Regions from separate parts of the Xenophilus sp. genome, predicted to be linked through region 2. Evidence: predicted binding sites of a transcription regulator. Region 2 holds the regulator's gene; the other holds the start of a gene.
The links. The regulator sigma-54, encoded in region 2, starts transcription at its own class of promoters, with help from an activator protein. The targets are predictions, from matches to a motif close to TGGCANGNAANCTGCTTT.
Positions count from the first base shown of each region.

Region 1 (5,075 bases), on a different contig from region 2:
CGGAGTGGCCGATCAGGGTGACGAACTCGCCTTTGGCGACGGCCAGGTCGATGCCCTGCAGCGCGACGAAGCGGCCGCCCGGCGCCTTGGGCGCCTTGAATTCCTGCCCGACGCCCTGGATCTGGATGTACCTGCGTTCGTCGTTCACGAGCGGACCTCCTCGAAGGTGAAGGCGGTGGCGAGCCGGACGAGGGCGTACTCCAGCACGAGGCCGACGATGCCGATGACGAAGATCGCGATGAGGATGTTCTTGACGTTGAGGTTGTTCCACTCGTCCCACACCCAGAAGCCGATGCCGACGCCGCCGGTCAGCATCTCGGCCGCCACGATCACCAGCCAGGCGGTGCCCACGGCCAGGCGCACGCCGGTCAGCATGTAGGGCAGCACGGCGGGGAAGAGGATCTTCGTGACGACTTTCCACTCGGAGAGGTCGAGCACGCGCGCCACGTTCAGGTAGTCCTGCGGCACGCGCTGCACGCCCACCGCGGTGTTGATGACCATGGGCCAGATCGAGCAGATGAAGATGGTCCAGATGGCGGCCGGGTTGGCGCCCTTGAAGACCAGCAGACCGATCGGCAGCCAGGCCAGCGGCGAGACCGGGCGCAGCAGGCTGATGATCGGGTTGAACATGCGCGCCAGGAAGGTGAAGCGCCCGATGGCGAAGCCCGCCGGGATGCCCACCAGCGCCGCCAGGCCGAAGCCCAGCGCCACGCGCTGGAGCGAGGAGAGCACGTTCCAGCCCACGCCCTGGTCGTTGGGGCCGTTGCGGTAGAACGGGTCGGCAAACACCTGCAGCGCCTGCTGCCAGGTCTCGCCGGGGCCGGGGAAGCCGTCGCCGCTGCGCGCGGCGACCAGCTCCCACACCAGCGCCAGCAGGCTGAAGCCCAGCAGCGGCGGCAGCACGCGCAGCCACAGCCAGCGCATGTCGCGCGGCACCTTCGCGGCGGGCGCGGCAGCGGCGGCGGGCACCGGCGGGTGCAGGGGTTCGTTCGCCGCGGCGCGCTGCGGCGGCGCCGCGGACGCGGGGGGCTGCGCATCGAGCGGCAGGTGGAAGACGGCACTGACCATGGGAGGCTCCGGTGGATGTCGAAGGGAAGGGCGCTTCAGCCCATCTGCACCTTGAAGGCGTCGGTGTACTTCTTCGGGTCCTTGCCGTCCCACACCATGCCGTCGATCAGCCTGCTGGTGCGCAGCGGGCTGGCCGGCACGGCGGTGCCGGTGGCGGCGGCGGCCTGCCTGTAGATGTCGATGCGGTTGATCTCGGTGGCCACCTTCAGGTAGTCGGGGTGCTCCTTGAGCAGCCCCCAGCGCTTGTGCTGGGTGAGGAACCACATGCCGTCCGAGAGGTAGGGGAAGTTCACCGCGCCGTCGGCGTAGAACTTCATGTGGTTCGGGTCGTCCCAGCTCCTGCCCAGGCCGTTGACATAGCGGCCCAGGATGCGCTGGTTGATCGCCTCCACGCTGGTGTTGACGTAGGCCTTGTCGGCGATGGTCTCGGCCATGCGGTTCTTGTTCTGCAGGCCGGCGTCGATCCACTTGCCCGCCTCGAGGACGGCGGCCGTCACGGCGCGCGCCGTGTTGGGGTGCTTCCTCACGAAGTCGCCGGTGGCGCCGAGCACTTTCTCGGGGTGGTCGGGCCATACGTCCTGCGAGGTGGCGGCGGTGATGCCGATGCCGTCCATGATGGCGCGCTGGTTCCAGGGCTCGCCGACCGAGAAGCCGTCCATGTTGCCCACGCGCATGTTGGCCACCATCTGCGGCGGCGGCACGACGATGCTCTTGGCGTCCTTGAGCGGGTGGATGCCGCCCGAGGCCAGCCAGTAATAGAGCCACATGGCGTGCGTGCCGGTGGGGAAGGTCTGGGCGAAGGTGTATTCGCGCTTCTCGGCGGCCATCAGCTTCGCCAGGCTGGCCAGGTCGACGGCGCCCTTGTCGGCCAGCTTCTTCGACAGCGTGAGGCCCTGGCCGTTGCGGTTGAGGGTCATCAGCACTGCCATGTCCTTTTTCGGGCCCGCGGTGCCCAGGTGCATGCCGTACACCATGCCGTAGAGCACGTGGGCGAAGTCCAGGTCGCCGTTCGCCAGCTTGTCGCGCACGCCGGCCCAGCTCGCCTCCTTGCTGGGCACGATCTTCACGCCGTATTTCCTGTCGATGCCCAGCACCGAGGCCATCACCACGCTGGCGCAGTCCGTCAGCGGGATGAAGCCGATCTTCACCTCCTCCTTCTCGGGCTTGTCGGAGCCGGCGGCCCAGACGGCGGCGCGCAGGGCCGGGTCGATGCCGACCGCGCCGGCGACGGCGGCCTTGAGCACGGTGCGGCGGCCGAGCCGCGGCGTTGCAGGGGTTGCAGCAAGGGTCATGGGGCCAACTCCAGTCGAAGAAAGGGGCAGGGCGGCGAAGGGCAAAAAACGAAAAAAGGCGTCCTCGCCGCGCGTGCATCCGCTCGCTGTCGCGAACGAACCCACGCGGGCAGAGGACGCCTTTGTCCGTTTCGCCGGCCGCATCCCCCGTTGGATGCCGCCGGCCCGGCCTTCACCGGTCTGGGCTGTCTATCGCAAGCGCCGTGCCAGCGGTCTCGGGGGCGCTTCGGACGGAAAAGCCAGGCCATTTCCCGCGGATCGGGCCACCGGAGGCACAACGACGAGGCGGCGAGGCACGCATCTTGTGCGCTGCACCATCCCTGCTCAGCGCGCTGGCAGGTACTCCGCCATCGCCAGCACCGATTCCGCGACCTCGACCAGCCGGCGGTTCTGGTTCATGGCCGTCTGGCGCAGCATCTTGTGCGCCTCCTCCTCGCTCAGGTGGCGATGCGCCATCAGCAGGCCCTTGGCGCGCTCGACCACCTTGCGTTCGTTGAGGCTGGCGCGCACGGTCTCCAGCTCGTCGCTCATGGCCTGCAGGCGGCGCGCCTGCGCCTGCACCATGTCCAGCACCGAGCGCTCGAGCTGGCGGCCGAAGGCCGAGGAGGCCGGCGCGGGCGCGTTGGCGTCGCCGTCGTCGAAGAAGCCCGCCTGCGGCGCCGGCCCCGGCGCGTCGGCCAGCGCCCCGTACTGCTGCAGCTCGGCGTGCGCCTGGGCGATCTTGCGGTCGCACAGCACGCGCAGGCCCTGCGCCAGCTGCGCCTCGAGCACGCGCATGGCGTCGATGCGGCGCGTGCAGCAGGCGAACCAGGCCGGGCCCAGCTCGGGGTCGAGGTCGGGCCCCGGCGCCGCGCAGCCGATGCGGCGCAGGCGCTCCAGCTCCGCCGTGTCCGCGCCGCCGTGCGCGGCCTGCCACTGCGTGCGCAGCGCCTCGTCGGCGAAGTCGGCGAAGACCTCGAAGCAGCGCTCCTGCGACTCGATCAGGTGCAGCCAGGGCGGGCGCAGCGCCGCGTCGGCGCGCGCGCGGGTGAAGGCGGCGGCGCCGAAGGCGCGCTCCTGTCCGGCGAACTCCTTGCCCTGCATGAAGTTGAACATCGCCACCAGCTGGCGCGAGATCTGCGGGTCCGTGGCGCCGTCGGCGGCCTCGAACACCACCGCCAGCAGCCCGCCGATGAGCTTGGAGAAGGCCGCGGCGGCCTGCGCGGGCGAGACGGCGGCCGCGCCGATGCGCGCACGCAGCTGCGCCAGCGCGTCCAGCCCCGGCAGAACCCAGGCCACGCGGTTGAACAGGCGCGTGCCGCTGCCCGGCGACTGGGGCTCCTGCGTCAGCCGGTCCAGGGCGGCGCGCACCGCCTGCTCGGCCGCCTGCGCCTCGGCCACCTGCGCGGTGCGTTCGGCCGCGAAGCGCGTGCCGCCCGAGCCGAGGAAGATGTTGGACAGGCCGCGCTCCTTCTGCAGCGCGTGGACGAGCCCGCCGATGCAGCCCACCAGCGCGACGGTGCGCCCCAGGTGCGCGAGCTCCTCGATCTCGCAGCGGCGGGCGGCCATGAGGAAGCGGAGGCCGGAAGGCATGGACGTGGTCGTCATCGTGATGGCCCGTTCGCAGCAAATTCCGTGCCCCCGGCCGGGCGCGGCGATTGATCCACAATCGCCGCATGGATTGGCTCGACGAAGTGAAATGGGACGCGGCCGGCCTGGTGCCGGTGATCGCCCAGGAGCGCGGCAGCAAGGACGTGCTGATGTTCGCCTGGATGAACCGCGAGGCGCTGGCGAAGACGGCCGAGCTGGGCCGCGCCGTGTACTTCAGCCGCTCGCGCGGCCGGCTGTGGTTCAAGGGCGAGGAGTCCGGCCACGTGCAGACCGTGCACCAGATCCGCCTGGACTGCGACAACGACGTGGTGCTGCTGGAGGTGACCCAGCAGGGCCACGAGCCCGGCATCGCCTGCCACACGGGCCGTCACAGCTGCTTCTTCCAGAAATACGAGGATGGCGCGTGGAAAACGGTCGAGCCGGTCTTGAAGGACCCGGAGAGCATCTACAAATGACCGCGATGAGCGAATCCGCAGCCACCACCGATGTGCTCGACCGCCTGGCGGCCGTGATCGAGAGCCGCCTGCCCGGGCGCGGCGGCGACCCCGAGGCCAGCTACGTGGCGCGCCTGCTGCACCGCGGCCCGGATGCCTTCCTCAAGAAGATCGGCGAGGAGGCCACCGAGGTCGTCATGGCCGCCAAGGACGCCGACCACGGCGGCGAGCGGCAGAAAATAGTGAACGAAGTGGCCGACCTGTGGTTCCACAGCATGATCGCGCTGGCTCACTATGGGCTGGCGCCGCGCGACGTGGCGGCCGAGCTGGCGCGCCGCGAGGGCACCAGCGGCATCGAGGAGAAGGCGCTGCGCAAGGCGCAGGGCCGCGAGGCCGCCGGCGACTGAACGACGAAAGGACTGTGCATGGCCAACGACATCGTCACCGTGGAAAGCAAGGAAGAGGAGTCGCTGAAGACCATCGGCTGGGTCAGCTACATCCTGCATCTGGTCGTGGCCATCGCGGCCGTGGTCCCGGGCGCGCAGGTGTCGGTGCTCCTGCTGCTGCTGGCGCTGCTGATCGACTTCGTCAAGCGCGACGACGCGGCAGACACCTGGCAGGCCTCGCACTTCAGCTGGCGCATCCGCTCCGTACTGTGGGCCGGCGTGCTGTACCTGCTGACCTCCTGGCT
Region 1 covers NZ_JBIQNC010000037.1:13,049-18,123, forward strand. Annotated here, with positions in the region: gene ACIY1X_RS08470 (ABC transporter ATP-binding protein) at 1-148, opposite strand, end outside; gene ntrB (nitrate ABC transporter permease) at 145-1,068, opposite strand; gene ACIY1X_RS08480 (CmpA/NrtA family ABC transporter substrate-binding protein) at 1,104-2,360, opposite strand; gene ACIY1X_RS08485 (nitrate- and nitrite sensing domain-containing protein) at 2,685-3,932, opposite strand; gene hisI (phosphoribosyl-AMP cyclohydrolase) at 4,016-4,405, shown strand; gene ACIY1X_RS08495 (phosphoribosyl-ATP diphosphatase) at 4,411-4,791, shown strand; gene ACIY1X_RS08500 (DUF4870 family protein) at 4,810-5,075, shown strand, end outside.
Region 1: ACIY1X_RS08480 (CmpA/NrtA family ABC transporter substrate-binding protein) is a predicted target of sigma-54. The motif match lies at 2,552-2,569, and genes of this name have one in related genera.

Region 2 (15,050 bases):
TGGCTCGGCCACCAGGGCTACGAGTACGTGGACCTGGGCCGCATCTGGCAGATCCTCAAGTGGGTCGGCATCCTGCTGTGGCTGGTGCTGATGCTGCGCGGCGTGCTGCCGGCGCTGTTCGCACGCAGCACATCGGGCAAGAAGGAAGACAAGAACCTGCTGGCCCTGCTCACCGCCTCGGTGGGCGCGATCGGCCTGTTCTACGGCGCGGGCCTGTTCTACGGCGAGCGCACCAGCCTGTCGGTGATGGAGTACTGGCGCTGGTGGGTGGTGCACCTGTGGGTGGAGGGCTTCTTCGAGGTCTTCGCCACCACCGCGCTGGCCTTCGTCTTCAGCAGCATGGGGCTGGTGTCGCGGTCGATGGCCACCTCGGCCAGCCTGGCCTCGGCGTCGCTCTTCCTGCTGGGCGGCATCCCGGGCACCTTCCACCACCTGTACTTCGCCGGCACCACCACGCCGGTGATGGCGGTGGGCGCGGCCTTCAGCGCGCTGGAGGTGGTGCCGCTGATCGTGCTGGGCCACGAGGCCTGGGAGAACTCGCGCCTGAAGACCCGCGCGCCGTGGATGGCGAACCTCAAGTGGCCGCTGGCCTGCTTCGTGGCCGTGGCCTTCTGGAACATGCTGGGCGCGGGCGTCTTCGGCTTCATGATCAACCCGCCGATCTCGCTGTACTACATCCAGGGCCTGAACACCACGCCCGTGCACGCGCACTCGGCCCTGTTCGGCGTCTACGGCTTCCTGGCGCTGGGCTTCACGCTGCTGGTGCTGCGCTACGTGCGGCCGCAATTCGTGTTCAGCGAGGGGCTGATGAAGACCGCCTTCTGGGGCCTGAACGCCGGCCTGGTGCTGATGATCGCCACCAGCCTGCTGCCGATCGGCTTCATCCAGTTCCACGCCAGCGTGACCGAGGGCCTGTGGTACGCCCGCAGCGAGGCCTTCATGCAGCAGCCGATCCTGGTGACGCTGCGCTGGGTGCGCACCTTCGGCGACGTAGTGTTCATCGTCGGCGCGGTCGCGATGGCCTGGCAGGTGGTGCTGGGCCTGGCCGGGCGCAGCGCGGCGGGACACGCCGACCCGCTGCTGCAGCCCGCAGCCCGCTGATTCGGGGCAGGCCCGCGCGATGACCCACGTCGTCACCGAGGCCTGCATCCGCTGCAAGTACACGGACTGCGTCGAGGTCTGCCCCGTCGACGCCTTCCGCGAGGGGCCGAACATGCTGGCGATCGACCCCGACGACTGCATCGACTGCGCCCTGTGCGTGCCCGAGTGCCCGGTGCACGCGATCTTCTTCGACGAGGACACGCCGCCGGACCAGCGCGACTTCCTGCCGCTGAACGCGCGGCTCGCCAAGGTCTGGCCGTTGATCGTCCGCGGCCACGGGGCCCTGCCCGATGCCGACGCCTGGGCCGACGTGGCCGACAAGCGCCATCTGCTGGACGAAGGCTGAGGCGTCCCATTCCAGCCGCCGCCGGGCGCGAGCTTCGACCTCGGCCCGGCGGCGCTGTTTTCACGGCGCCGGCATCGGGTCAGAATCGGCCCCGACGCAACAGGACCCTTCATGACCATCGAAACCCAAGACGACGTCGTCGCACTGAAACGCATCGGCAGGATCGTCTCGCTGACGCTGCAGCGGATGCTCGATGCCGCGGAACCCGGCATGACCACCCGCGAACTCGACCGGCTCGGCGAACGGCTCCTGGAGGAGCACGGCGCGCAGTCGGCGCCGAGGCTGACCTACGGCTTCCCGGCCGCGACGTGCATCAGCATCAACGAGCAGGCGGCGCACGGCATTCCCGGGGACCGGGTCATCCGGGCCGGCGACGTCCTGAACGTCGACGTGTCTGCGGAACTCGGCGGCTATTTCGCCGACACCGGCGGAACCACCGTCGTGCCGCCCTCCACGGCGCAGAAGACGCGCCTGTGCCACGCTACCCGCGCGGCGCTCGCCGAGGCCATGAAGCGTGCCCGGGCGGGGCAGCCGGTCAACGGCATCGGCGGGGCCATCGAGCGCACCGCGAAGGCGTACGGCTTCAAGGTCATCGAGAACCTCGGAAGCCACGGCGTCGGGCGCGCACTGCACGAGGCGCCGGACCACATCGCCGGCTACTTCGACCCCGCGGACCGGCGCATCCTGCAGGAAGGCATGGTCATCACCATCGAGCCCTTCCTGTCGACCAAGAGCCGCACCGTCACCGAGACCTCCGACGGCTGGACGCTGGCCGGCGCCCGCGGGAACCTGTCCGCGCAGTACGAGCACACGATGATCATCACGAAGGGCGCGCCCATCGTCGTCACGCAGCACTGACGGCGCGCGGGCGGAGGGCAGGCCCTACAGCGCCTTGCGCAGGTTCGCCGGCGCGATGCGCAGCGCCTCGCGGTACTTGGCGACGGTGCGGCGCGCGCACTCGATGCCCTGCTCCTTGAGCATCTCGGAGATCTGGCTGTCCGACAGCGGCTTCTTGGCGCTTTCGGCGCCGACGAACTGCTTGATGAGGGCGCGCACCGCGGTGCTGGAGGCGTTGCCGCCGGTCTCGGTGCCCAGGGCCGAGCCGAAGAAGTACTTCAGCTCCACCGTGCCGAAGGGCGTGGCCATGTACTTGGCGGTGGTCACGCGGCTGATGGTGGACTCGTGCAGGCCCAGCTCGTCGGCGATCTCGCGCAGCACCAGCGGGCGCATCGCCAGCTCGCCGTGCACGAAGAAGTTCTTCTGCCGCTCGACGATGGCGTTGGACACGCGCAGGATGGTGTCGAAGCGCTGCTGGATGTTCTTGATGAACCAGCGCGCCTCCTGCAGCCGCTGCGACAGCGCCTGACCGCCCTCGCCCTTGTGCGCCTTCAGCGCGCCGGCGTAGATGTCGTGCACGCGCAGGCGCGGCATCACGTCGGGGTTGAGCTGCACGCGCAGCTTCATGTTCGCGCCGCGGCCGCTGCGGGTGACGATGACGTCGGGCACGATGACGTTGCGCTCGACGTCGACGAAGCGCCGGCCCGGCTTGGGCTCCAGCCTGGCGATGAGCTGCATCGCCTGGCGCACCTCGTCCTCGCTGCCGCGGGTGAGCGCGGCCAGGCGGCGGAAGTCGCGCCGCGCCAGCAGCTCCATCGGCTGCTTGCAGATGGCCAGCGCGATCTTGCGCACCTCCATCGCGTCCTCGTCGCCCTCGTCGTCGGCGGCGCCGGCGCGCAGCTGGATGGCCAGGCACTCGCCCAGGTCGCGCGCGCCCACGCCCACCGGCTCCAGGCTCTGCAGCAGGCCCAGCGCGACCTGGAAGTGGTGCACCAGCTCGTCGAACTGGTCGTTGTCGTCGCCGGCCAGCGCCGAGGCCAGGGCGGGCAGCGAGTCCTCCAGGTAGCCGTCGTCGTCGAGCGACTCGATCAGGAAGCGCAGCGCGGCCGAGTCCTCCGGCGACAGTCGCAGGGACAGCGCTTGGCGGTGCAGGTGCTCCTGCAGCGACTCGTGGCTGCGCGCCAGCTCGGTGGCGTCGGCGCGCTCGTCGTCGTCGCCGCTGCCGCTGCTGCGCGGCGGCGCGTCGCCGCCCCACTCGCTGTCGTCGGGCGCCAGGTCGACGCTGCCGTCGCCCTCCCAGTCGGGCTCGGCGTCGACGGCATCGGCCACGGGCGCGTCGGCATCGCCGCCGGCGACGGCGCCGTCGGACCCCGGCACGGCGAGGGACGGCTCGGCGTCCTCGCGCTCCTCGCGCGGCTGCGGCGCGTCGGCGCTGTCCAGGCCGAACTCCTCGCGCTGCGCCTCCTCGGTCTGGCGCTCCAGGAAGGGGTTGTCGTCGAGCATCTGCTCGACCTCCTGCGCCAGCTCCAGGGTGGACAACTGCAGCAGGCGGATCGACTGCTGCAGCTGCGGCGTGAGCGCCAGGTGCTGCGAAACCCGCAGCGACAGGCCCTGCTTCATGCCGTGCGGTCCTCGTTCACATGCGGAAGTGCTCGCCCAGGTACACGCGGCGCACTTCGACGTTGTCGACGATCTCCGATGGCGTGCCTTGTGCCAGCACATGCCCGTCGCTGATGATGTAGGCGTGGTCGCAGATGCCCAGCGTCTCACGCACGTTGTGGTCGGTGATGAGCACGCCGATGCCGCGCTCCTTGAGGAAGCTGATGATGCGCTGGATCTCGATCACCGCGATCGGGTCGATGCCGGCGAAGGGCTCGTCCAGCAGGATGAAGCGCGGCTGGGTGGCCAGGGCGCGGGCGATCTCCACCCGGCGCCGCTCGCCGCCCGACAGGGCCAGCGCCGGCGAATCGCGCAGGTGGTCCACGCGCAGGTCGGTCAGCAACTCGGTCAGGCGCTCGTCCATGCGCGCCTTCGACAGCGGCACCATGCGGCCGTTCGCGTCGGGCTCGCGCTGCAACTCCAGCACGGCGCGCACGTTGTCCTCGACATTGAGCTTGCGGAAGATCGAGGCCTCCTGCGGCAGGTACGACAGGCCCATGCGCGCGCGGCGGTGGATGGGCATGTGGGCGATCTGCTCGCCGTCGATGCTGATGTCGCCGGCGTCGGCGCGCACCAGCCCGACGATCATGTAGAAGGAGGTGGTCTTGCCGGCGCCGTTGGGGCCCAGCAGGCCGACCACCTCGCCCTTGCGCACGTCCAGCGAGACGTCGCGCACCACCCGGCGGCTGCCGTAGCTCTTCTGCAGGCCGCGCGCCTCCAGCCGGCTGCCGGGGGCGGACTCGGCCGCGGGGTTGGCGGCCTCGATCACGGGCGCGCCCCCTGGCCGTCCAGGGTGGTGCTGGGGCGCAGGCCCCGTTCGCCCTCGGGCGCGGCGGGGGCGGCCGGCGCCCCCTTGCCGGGCTCACTGGCCGCGCGCGGCGTCAGGATCGCGCGCACCCGGCCGCCGGGCTGGCCGGCGGAGACGCTGGCGTCCGGCGGCAGCGGCGCGCCGTTGACGGTGAAGGTGTCGTTGCTCTGGTCGTAGACGATCAGCGGGCCGGTGGTCTCGTCGTTGACCCTGGCGCCGACCAGCCGGCGCATGACGGCGCGGCGGATGAACTTCACGTTGTCGGCGCGGCCGTCGTACTCGATGACCTCCGATTCGCCCTCGATCCACTCGTCGGTGCCGGCGTCGCGCTTCTGCTTGTAGTAAGCGCGCTGGCCGGGCGCGGCGGTGACCACGCCGTACTGGTAGCCGTCCGGGTCCTGCCGCACGTCGATGCGGGCGCCGCGGATGATGATGGTGCCCTTGGTGACGACCACCCTGCCCGTGAACACGCTGGTCTGCTTGAGGTCGTCGTAGCGCATGTTGTCGGCCTCGATGTTCATCGGCTTGGTGCGGTCGGCCTTCTCGGCCTGGACGGCGCCGCCGGCCAGGGCCAGGGCCGTGCCCAGGAACAGCAGGCGGGCCAGGCGGCGGAAGGAGGCGGCGGGGAGGTGCATCAAGGGGAATGTCATAAAGGCACGAAACTTGCTGGCATTGTATGCCGCGACCTTTCGCGGAACGGACGGCCCTCAAGGACAAAAGCCCGCGGGCGCGGGCTTTGGGCAGGGGCGTTGCCGCCAATCAGGAGGCCGCGGAGCAGGCCATGCGGGAACACGCACGGAACCGGCTCCGCCGGGCCGTCGCGTGTGCCCCCTCGAGGGGGTTGGCGAAGCGGAACGAAGTCCGCGAAGACTGGGGGTGGTTCACTTTCTGGCCTGGCCGATGAGGGAATCCGTGATCTGCAGCGCACGGCCGAGCGAACCGGCCAGTTCGCCGTCCACGTACCAGCGGCCGGCCACGCCCAGCGCCGGCACGCCGGCCACCTTGTAGGCGTCGGTCATCTGCGTGGCGCGCTTGACCTTGCCGGCCACGCTGAAGGACTTGTAGGTGTCGGCGAACTGCTTGGCGTCCAGGCCGCTCTGCTGGCCGGCCCAGGCGAGGATGGCCTCGTCGCCGAACAGGCGCTGGCGCTCCTGGTGGATGGCCTGGAAGACCTTCATCTGGAACGCGTCGATCTTGCCCAGCGCTTCCAGCGTGTAGTAGAGCTTCTGCTTGGCCTGCACGTCGTTGCCCACGAAGGGCACGGGGATGCGGCGGAAGACCACGTTCGCGGGCAGCTTCTTGACCCAGGCTTCCAACTGCGGCTCGAAGGCGGCGCAGTGCGGGCAGTTGTACGAGAAGAACTCGACCACCTCGATCTTGCCCGCCGGCGCATCGACCGGGGCCGGCTTGCCCAGCACCACGTAGTCCTTGCCGGGGGCGAAGGCGCCCTGGGCCTGGGCGGTGCCGGCCAGCGGCATCAGGGCCGCCGCGGCGGCGGTGGCGAGCGAAAAGTCACGTCGGTTCATGGTCAAGGTGTTTCTCCTGTGCCGCGGACAGAGCGGCGCGTGGGCCGGGGAGTTCCCCGGCGGGGGGCATTCAGCGCTGCACGCGCACGAGCGCGGCGTCGAAGCCGCCGGTGCTCAGCCGGTCCTTCAGGCGATCGGCGTCGTCCTTCTTGTTGAAGGGGCCGGCACGGACGCGGTAGACGGTGCGGCCGGCCTGCTCGCGTTCGGTGATCTTGGCCTCCACGCCCATCAGCGAGAGCTTGGCGCGCTGGGCCTCGGCCTCGTCGGTGCCGCGGAAGGCGCCGGCCTGCACGAAGTAGACGAAGGGGTCCGGCCCCGTCGCTTCGGGCGCCGCGGCCACCTGCGTCCCGGCGCCGCCGCCGGCTCGCGAGCGGGCGAAGTCGCCGAGCGGGTCGCCGGACGCGGGGGCCGCCGGCCGTGCCGGCGCCACCACCACCGGGGCGGGCACCGGCGAATTGAGCTGGCCGGCCGCCGCCGTGGCCGCGTCGCCCGGCGGCGCCACGGTGCCGCTGGCGGTGGGCGCCGGCGTGCGCGGGGCCTGCGGCTTGCCGGCCAGCGGCGAATTGGGGTCCCAGTCGCGGTTCTTGCGCGCCTCGGCCTCGTCCTGCTCGGCGCCGCGCGGCTGGTTCTTGGCGAGGAAGGGCACCGGCACCTTGGTGACGTACACCGCCACGCCCAGCGCGATGCCCAGCCCGAGCACCAGGCCCACGATCAGGCCGATGACGGTGTTCCCTCGTTGTCTGCTTCTCATGGGTCCCATGTTTCTCTACATCTTGCGCGGAGCGCTCACGCCGAGCACAGCCAAGCCATTGTGCAGCACCTGCGCACAGGCGGCGACGAGGGCGAGGCGGGCTTTCTTCACGGCTTCGTCGTCGACCAGGATGCGTTCGGCGTCGTAGTAGCTGTGGTAGGCCGCGGCCAACTCGCGCAGGTAGAAGGCGACGTCGTGCGGCGCGAAGTCGCGCGCGGCGGCGGCCAGCATGTCGGGGTACTTCGCCAGCAGCAGCATCAGCGGCTGGGCGGCCTCGGTCGCCAGGGGCGAGAGGTCCACGCCCTTCAGCGCAGCGGGGTCGGTGCCCTCCTTGTCGAGCACCGAGCAGATGCGCGCATGGGCGTACTGCACGTAGTAGACCGGGTTGTCGTTGTTCTGCGCCAGCGCCAGGTCGACGTCGAAGGTGTATTCGGTGTCGGGCTTGCGGCTGAGCAGGAAGAAGCGCACCGCGTCCTTGCTGGTCCACTCGATCAGGTCGCGCAGCGTGACGTAGCTGCCGGCGCGCTTGCTGATCTTGACCTCCTGGCCGCCGCGCATCACGCGCACCATGGTGTGCAGCACGTAGTCCGGGTAGCCCTCGGGGATGCCCTCGTCCGCCGCCTGCAGCCCGGCGCGCACGCGCGCGATGGTGCCGTGGTGGTCGGTGCCCTGGATGTTGACCACCTGGTGGAAGCCGCGCTCCCACTTGGCGAGGTGGTAGGCGACGTCGGGCACGAAGTAGGTGTACGTGCCGTCCTGCTTGCGCATGACGCGGTCCTTGTCGTCGCCGTAGTCGGTGGTCTTCAGCCACAGGGCGCCGTCCTGCTCGTAGGTCTTGCCCGCCGCGACCAGCTTCTTCACCGCGGCCTCGACGCGGCCGCTGGCGTACAGGCTCGATTCGAGGTAGTAGTGGTCGAAGCGCACCTGGAAGGCCTTGAGGTCCAGGTCCTGCTCGTGGCGCAGGTAGGCGACGGCGAACTGGCGGATCGAGTCTAGGTCGTCCGGGTCGCCGCTGGCGGTGTATTCGCGGTCGTCGGACTTCACCGTCTTCTTCGCCAGGAAGTCGTTCGCGATGTCCTGGATGTACTCGCCGTTGTAGGCGGCCTCGGGCCATTCGGCGTCGCCCGGCTTGAAGCCCTTGGCGCGCAGCTGCGTGCTGGTGGCCAGGGTCTGGATCTGCACGCCGGCGTCGTTGTAGTAGAACTCGCGCCACACCGGCCGGCCCTGCGTCGCCAGCAGGTTGCAGATGGCGTCGCCCAGCGCCGCCTGGCGGCCGTGGCCCACGTGCAGCGGGCCGGTGGGGTTGGCGGAGACGAACTCGACCAGCACCTTCTCGCCGCTCGCCTCCGGTTTGCGGCCGAAGGCCTCGCCGGCCTCGAGCACTTCGCGCACCACCTGCTGCTTGGCTGCGGGCTTCAGCCGGATGTTGAGGAAGCCCGGGCCGGCGATCTCGATCGCATCGGCCCACTGCGCGAAGGCGGGCGCAGCCAGCAGGGCCGTGCGCAGTTCCTCGCCGAGCTGGCGGGGATTCTTCTTGAGGGGCTTGGCCAGCTGCATGGCGGCCGTGCAGGCCAGGTCTCCGTGGGCGGCGACCTTGGGGGATTCGAAGGCGGCCCGCACGCCCGCGCCGGGCGACAGCGCCTCCAGCGCGTCGGCCAAGGCGGCCAGCAGGTCCTGTTTGACGGTAAGCATCGCGGGATTTTATGGGGGGCAAACTCGCCGGACGGGTGGACTCAGGTCAGCCGATGCGGCAGGGTGGACGTTGAGGGCCCGGGCCCGGAGAATCCGGCCCGGCCGGCAAGGCCCGGCCACCTTCCATCCACTGCTCAGGAAGACCACACACCATGAAGAAGCTCCTCTCCCTCGCCGCCCTCGGCGCCTGCCTGGCCTTCGGCACCGCCGCCCATGCGCAGGACAAGGCCCCGACGGCGCAGCAGAACAAGATGAAGACCTGCAACGCCGAGGCCGGCGACAAGAAGGGCGACGAGCGCAAGGCCTTCATGAAGCAGTGCCTCTCGGCCGCCAAGCAGACGCAGCAGGACAGGATGAAGTCCTGCAACGCCGACCCCAAGGCCAAGGCGCTCAAGGGCGACGAGCGCAAGGCCTTCATGAAGGAATGCCTCAGCAACAAGGCCGCCTGACGAGCCGGCCCCGCGCAGCGGCCCGAAGGACAAGGCCCCGCCGGTGCGGGGCTTGTTTTCGTCCGCCTTCTATCCGAAGCCGCGCGCCAGGAACACGGCGAACAGCGGGATGAGCGCCACCAGGTGCGCCTGGATCATCACCAGCCGGCGCGTCTTGCGCACCTCGGCCTCGGCGGGCAGCGTGCCGTCGGCGCGCAGCCGCCGGCGCCAGCGCAGGTAGCTGATCGTGGGGAAGATCGACATCACGCCCACGATGACGAACAGCGTGAGCTTCACGTGCAGCAGCGGATTGGTCCAGTACCAGGCCGAGCCCTTGATGCCCCAGACGGTGCGCGCGATGCCGGTGGCCAGCACGGTCACGGCGGCGATGCCGTAGACCATGTCGACCCGCGCCAGGCGCTCGACGACCTTGGCATTCATCCATTCCATGCGGCACAGCGCCGCCTCGCTGGAGAGGAAGACCACCATCGTCAGGATGGCAAGGATGTGCAGGTAGGCCAGGATGGCTTCGAGGGTCATCGGACGGTCCTCGCAGGGAAGTGTGTCGTGGGGAGGCGGGCATTGTGCCGCGCCCGCCCCGCGGCCCGGGTGGGCATGCGACGAAATGTCCAGGCGGCGGCGCGGAACGCGCCAGGGCGGCGCCGGCCGTTCAGCGGCCGCCGCTGCCCCAGTAGTCCGGCCGCGCGTAGTGCGCCTTGAGAAAGTCCAGCCACAGCCGCACCCGCAGCGGCAGGTGCTTGGCGTGAGGGAACACGGCGTAGATGCCGTTGGGCGGCGCCGCGAATTCATCCAGCACCGGCACCAGCAGGCCGGCGTCGATCTCGGCCTCGACCTCCCAGGTGCTGCGCCAGGCGATGCCGTGGCCGGCCAGGCACCAGTCGTGCAGCACCTGGCCGTCGGAGCAGTCCAGGGGGCCGACGGGCTTGAGGTGGATCACCTCATGGCCCTCGCCGCCCTCCTGCGGGACGCTGAATGCCCATCCGCGGGTCTGCGAGGCGTCGCTGCTGAGGGTGAGGCAGGCGAAGCGCGCCAGGTCCGTCGGGTGGCGAGGCACGCCGTGGCGGCGCAGGAAGTCGGGCGTGGCGACGCAGCGGCGGCGGTTGTCGGCCAGCCGCATGCTCACCAGCGAGGAATCGGGCAGGTCGCCCACGCGCACCGCGCAGTCGAAGTGCTCGCCGGCCATGTCGATGACGCGGTCGCTCAGGTTCAGCGAGATCGTCACTTCCGGATGCAGCTCGTGGAAGCGCGGCACCAGCGGCGCCACGTGCCGGCGGCCGAAGCCGGCCGGCGCCGTCACGCGCAGGTGGCCGCTGGCCTTGACTCGGCCGGCGCTGACGCTGGCCTCGGCGTTGGCCAGCTCGGTCAGCAGGCGCTGGCAGTCCTCCAGGAAGGCGCTGCCCTCGTGCGTGAGCGTCAGGCGCCGCGTGGTGCGCAGCATCAGCCGCACGCCCAGGCGCTCCTCCAGCGCGTCGAGCCGGCGGCCGATGACGGCCGGCGCCACGCCCTCGGCCTTGGCGGCGGCGGTGAGGCTGCCGCGCGCGGCGACGGCGACGAAGGTCTCGAGCTGGGTCAGGCGGTCCAACGTCGCGGACCTTCAGCGCACGGCGCCGTCCGCGCGCAGCCGCGCGATCTCGTCCTCGCCGTAGCCCAGCTCGCGCAGCAGCGCATCGGTGGACTCGCCGATGGCCGGCGGCTGCAGGCGGATGCCGGGCCGCTCGCCGCCCAGGGTGAAGGGCAGGAGCGGCACCTTCGCCATGTGGCCGTCGTTCATGCGCACAGGCGCCAGGCCGCCGCTGGCGTTCAGGTGCGGGTCGTCGAACAGCTCCTGCGGCCGGGTGATGGGCGCGAAGGGCAGCTCGTTGGCCTCGAACACCGCAGCCAGCTCGTCGGCACTTCGGACGGCCAGGTGCGAGCGCAGCAGCGGCATCATCCACTCGCGGGCGCGCACCCGGTCGTTGTTGGTCGCCAGGCGCGGGTCGGCCAGCAGTTCGTCCAGGCCGAAGGCCTTGCAGAAGATCTGCCACTGCTTGTCGCTGACCACCGCCAGGAAGATCTGCTCGCCGTCCTTCACGGTGAAGACGTCGTAGATGCCCCAGGCCGAGATGCGGCTGGGCATCGGGTCGGCCGCCTTGCCGGTGGCGGCGAACTGCATCATGTGCTGCGCCACCAGGAAGACGTTGTTCTCGAACAGAGCCGACTGCACCTCGCAGCCGCGGCCGGTGATCTCGCGCCGGCGCAGCGCGGCCATCGCGCCGATGGCGCCGAACAGGCCGCCCATGATGTCGTTGACGCTGGTGCCGGCGCGCAGCGGGTCGCCGGCGCGGCCGGTCATGTACGCCAGGCCGCCCATCATCTGCACCACCTCGTCCAGCGCGGTGCGGTGCTCGTAGGGGCCGGGCAGGAAGCCCTTGTGGCTCACGTAGACCAGGCGCGGGTGGTCGGCCTTCAGGCTGTCGTAGTCCAGGCCCAGCTTCTTCATCGTGCCGGGCTTGAAGTTCTCGCTCACGACGTCCGCGGTGGCGATGAGCTTCTTCGCCGCGGCGATGCCCTCGGGCGACTTCAGGTCCAGCGCGATGCTCTTCTTGTTGCGGTTGAAGGCGGGGAAGAAGCCCGCACCGGAGCCCAGCAGGCGGCGTGTGGCGTCGCCCTCCACCGGCTCGACCTTGATGACCTCGGCGCCGAGGTCGCCCAGCAGCAGGCCGCAGGTGGGCCCCATGACCATGTGGGTGAACTCGACCACGCGGATGCCCGCGTAGGGCAGCGGGGCGGCGGCGCTGTCTGTCATGACTGGATTCCTCGTTGAACGAAGCCCTTGGGCAGCCCGGCCTCGGGCGTCATGCCGTAGACCGGCTCGCCGGGCAGGCCGGCCATCAGCGGCCGGCGCGCGGCCAGGAGGCGCTGCAGATCGACACCGGTGGGCACACCCATCGCCTCGAACATGAAGACCAGGTCCTCCGTCACCACGTTGCCGGAGGCGCCGGGCGCATAGGGGCAGCCGCCCAGGCCGCCGAGCGAGGCGTCGAAGGTGGTGACGCCCTCCTCCCAGGCCGCCAGGCAGTTGGCCAGGCCCAGGCCGCGGGTGTTGTGCATGTGGGCCGCACCCGCCTTGCCGCCCAGCTCGCTGCGCAGGCGGCGGAACAGGCGGCGCACCTGCGCCGGGTTGGCGTAGCCGACGGTGTCCGACAGGCCGACCTCGTCGGCGCCCGCCTCGGCGCACAGCACGGCCAGGCGGATCACGTCGTCCTCGTCGACCGCGCCCTGCAGCGTGCAGCCGAAGGCGGTGGAAATGCCGGCCTCCAGGCCCGCGCCGGGGGCCAGCTCGCGGCGCAGCGCGTCGATGGCGCGCACCTCCTCGACCATCTCCTCGGGAGTCTTGCGCACGTTGGCCAGCGAGTGGGCGCGGCTGGCCGACACCGGCATGGTGAGCTTGTGCGCGCCGGCCGCCAGCGCCGCCTGTGCGCCCTTGCGGTTGGGCACCAGCGCCATCGCGGTCAGGCCGGGCAGCGCGGCGGCGTGGCGCACCACCTCGGCGGCGTCGGCCATCTGCGGCAGCAGCTTCGCGGGGACGAAGGAGGCGACCTCGATCTCGCGCAGGCCGGCGGCGTGCAGCGCGTCGATCCAGCGCAGCTTGTCGGCCGTGGGCATGGTGGCCTTCACCGACTGCAGGCCGTCGCGCGGGCCGACCTCGCTGATCAGGACGGCGGGAGCGGGAAGAGACATGCGGCGATTGTCCGCGACGGCGCCGTGCGAAGGATTGCGCGTTTCGGGCCGAGCCGTCACAGTCGGCACGGTTGCCAGCCGATCCATCCCCCCTGCACGCGGCCGCCGCTTCGGCGGAGCGGCCTGCGCACGCGCAGCCCGGCTCGGCCGAGGCGCTGTGGGCGCTGCTGCTGCGCCAGGCCCACGGCGCGCCCCCCGCCTCTTCCGGCGAGGCGCTGGACTGGCAGCCCGACGCGGGCTGGGCGCTGCGCGGCGCCTGGGCCGACGCGGCGCGTGCGCTGTTCGCGCTTTTCAAGCCGCTGCTGGACATCCAGGCGCGCACGGGGGGCTGGGTGGTCGGCCAGCTCGGGCAGAGCCTGGACGGCTGCGTGGCGACGCGCACCGGCGAATCCCGCTTCATCAACGGGCCGGAGAACATCGTCCACCTGCACCGCCTGCGCGCGCTGAGCGAGGTGGTGCTGCTGGGCGCCGGCTCGGTGGCGGCCGACAACCCGCTGCTGACCACGCGCAAGGTGCCGGGCCCGAACCCGACGCGGGTGCTGCTGGACCCGCGCGCCGGCCTGGCGGAGCGCGTCGCCTCGGCGCAAGTGTTCGTGGACCGCAGCGCGCCCACGCTGTGGCTGTGCGATGCCCGCTGGCGATCGCAGGCGGAGGCGCGGGCGGGCGCCGGCCGGGTGCTGGCGGTGCCGGGCCTGCTGCGCGACGACGACGGCACGCCGGACGCGGCGCGCGCGGTAGCCGCGCTGCGCTCGCGCGGCCTGCGGCGCATCTTCGTCGAGGGTGGCGGGGTGACGGTGTCGCGCTTTCTCGCGCAGGGCTGCCTCGACCGGCTGCACCTGTCGGTGGCGCCGCTGCTGGTCGGTAACGGCCGGCCGGGGCTGCGCTTCGACGGCCCGGCGCGGCTGGCCGACTGCGCGCGGCCGGCGCATCGCGTCCATCCGATGGGCGTCGATCAGCTCTGGGACCTGGACCTGCGCGGCTAGTGCGGATCGGCGTTCGATCAACGACAACCGCTCGGGCTGAGCTTGGCCTGTCCTGAGCTTGCCGAAGGGTCGAAGCCGGGTGCGGCGCTTCGACAGGCTCAGCGTGAACGGTTGGTGGATGCTCATGGGCGCACTTTCGCGAAAAGGTCGATGTGACCGACATTCAGGCAAGTGGAGCGCCGCATCGCGTGGCGCCGCGCCTGCCAGGCGTCGACGAGCGCCCTGTCGACGGCCCCGGCCTGTTCCCTGGCGGCTTGCGCCATGCCATCGACCATCGCGGCCAGCATGGCGTCGTCGCCTTCGATGTCCCAGTCGCTGGACACCTGCTGCACCACGTAGCCGGCATCGCCCATGAGGCGGCTGGCCACGGCCGGCGCCTGCGCGCCCAGCGCGGGGCCGAAGCCCTTGTCGCGCCGCTGGTGCGCGGCGAACAGGCGGTCGATGGCGGCGTCCGCCGGATCGGCGGGCGTCCAGCCCACGCGCCCATCGACGCTCAGCGCGAACAGCATCGCCGCCTGCGCGTCGCGTGCGTGCCCGACCAGCGCCTCCAGCCAGGCGGCCGACACGAGGTCGAGCAGCGCGGAGGCCGTCACCAGTTGCGTGTCCGCCAACTCGAGGCGGTGCAGGTCGTGCGCCAGGTCCAGCGCTTCCAATGTGACCTCGGCGCCGAAACCGGGCCCGTCAATGCCGATGGCGTCCGCGCCGATCCCGCGCAGCGTGTAGCCCTGGTGTTCCGCCCATGCCGCCAGCGCCCCGGGCACGGCCGCCAGCAGGGCGGGGTCGTGATCGACCAGCCGCCAGCGCTGGCCCGGCCCGAGCCGCGGCGCAAGCGCCCGGAAGTTCGCGCCGCTGCCGCAGGCCAGATCGAGCACCGACGGCCCCGCGCCGCCATGCGCCGCACGCCACCGCTGCGCCAACGAAGGCAGCGCGAAGGCGTCGATGGCCGCTGCGCGCGCCCGGCGGTCGAAGGGCTCGCGCAGGGCCAGCCAGTCGGCGCTGAATCCGCTCATGGCAGCCGCAATGCCTCGGCGAAGCGCGCGGCCGCCTCGCGCCAGCCGGGCAGGCGCGCGCCGGCGGCCCGCGCGCCGCGGGCCAGCGACGCACGCCAGGCAGGATCGTCCAGCAGGCGGGCCAGCGCGGCGCGCAGCGCCGGCACGTCGCCGGGCGGCACCAGCACG
Region 2 covers NZ_JBIQNC010000101.1:1,312-16,361, reverse strand. Annotated here, with positions in the region: gene ACIY1X_RS15555 (nitric-oxide reductase large subunit) at 1-1,101, shown strand, start outside; gene fdxA (ferredoxin FdxA) at 1,121-1,447, shown strand; gene map (type I methionyl aminopeptidase) at 1,559-2,305, shown strand; gene ACIY1X_RS15540 (RNA polymerase factor sigma-54) at 2,330-3,904, opposite strand; gene lptB (LPS export ABC transporter ATP-binding protein) at 3,921-4,712, opposite strand; gene lptA (lipopolysaccharide transport periplasmic protein LptA) at 4,709-5,401, opposite strand; gene ACIY1X_RS15525 (thiol:disulfide interchange protein DsbA/DsbL) at 5,633-6,277, opposite strand; gene ACIY1X_RS15520 (SPOR domain-containing protein) at 6,348-7,028, opposite strand; gene argS (arginine--tRNA ligase) at 7,044-8,720, opposite strand; gene ACIY1X_RS15510 (PsiF family protein) at 8,873-9,169, shown strand; gene ACIY1X_RS15505 (DUF2214 family protein) at 9,239-9,688, opposite strand; gene ACIY1X_RS15500 (LysR family transcriptional regulator) at 9,819-10,751, opposite strand; gene ACIY1X_RS15495 (CaiB/BaiF CoA transferase family protein) at 10,764-11,954, opposite strand; gene ACIY1X_RS15490 (hydroxymethylglutaryl-CoA lyase) at 11,951-12,889, opposite strand; gene ACIY1X_RS15485 (RibD family protein) at 12,961-13,872, shown strand; gene ACIY1X_RS15480 (hypothetical protein) at 13,995-14,882, opposite strand; gene ACIY1X_RS15475 (glycosyltransferase family 4 protein) at 14,879-15,050, opposite strand, start outside.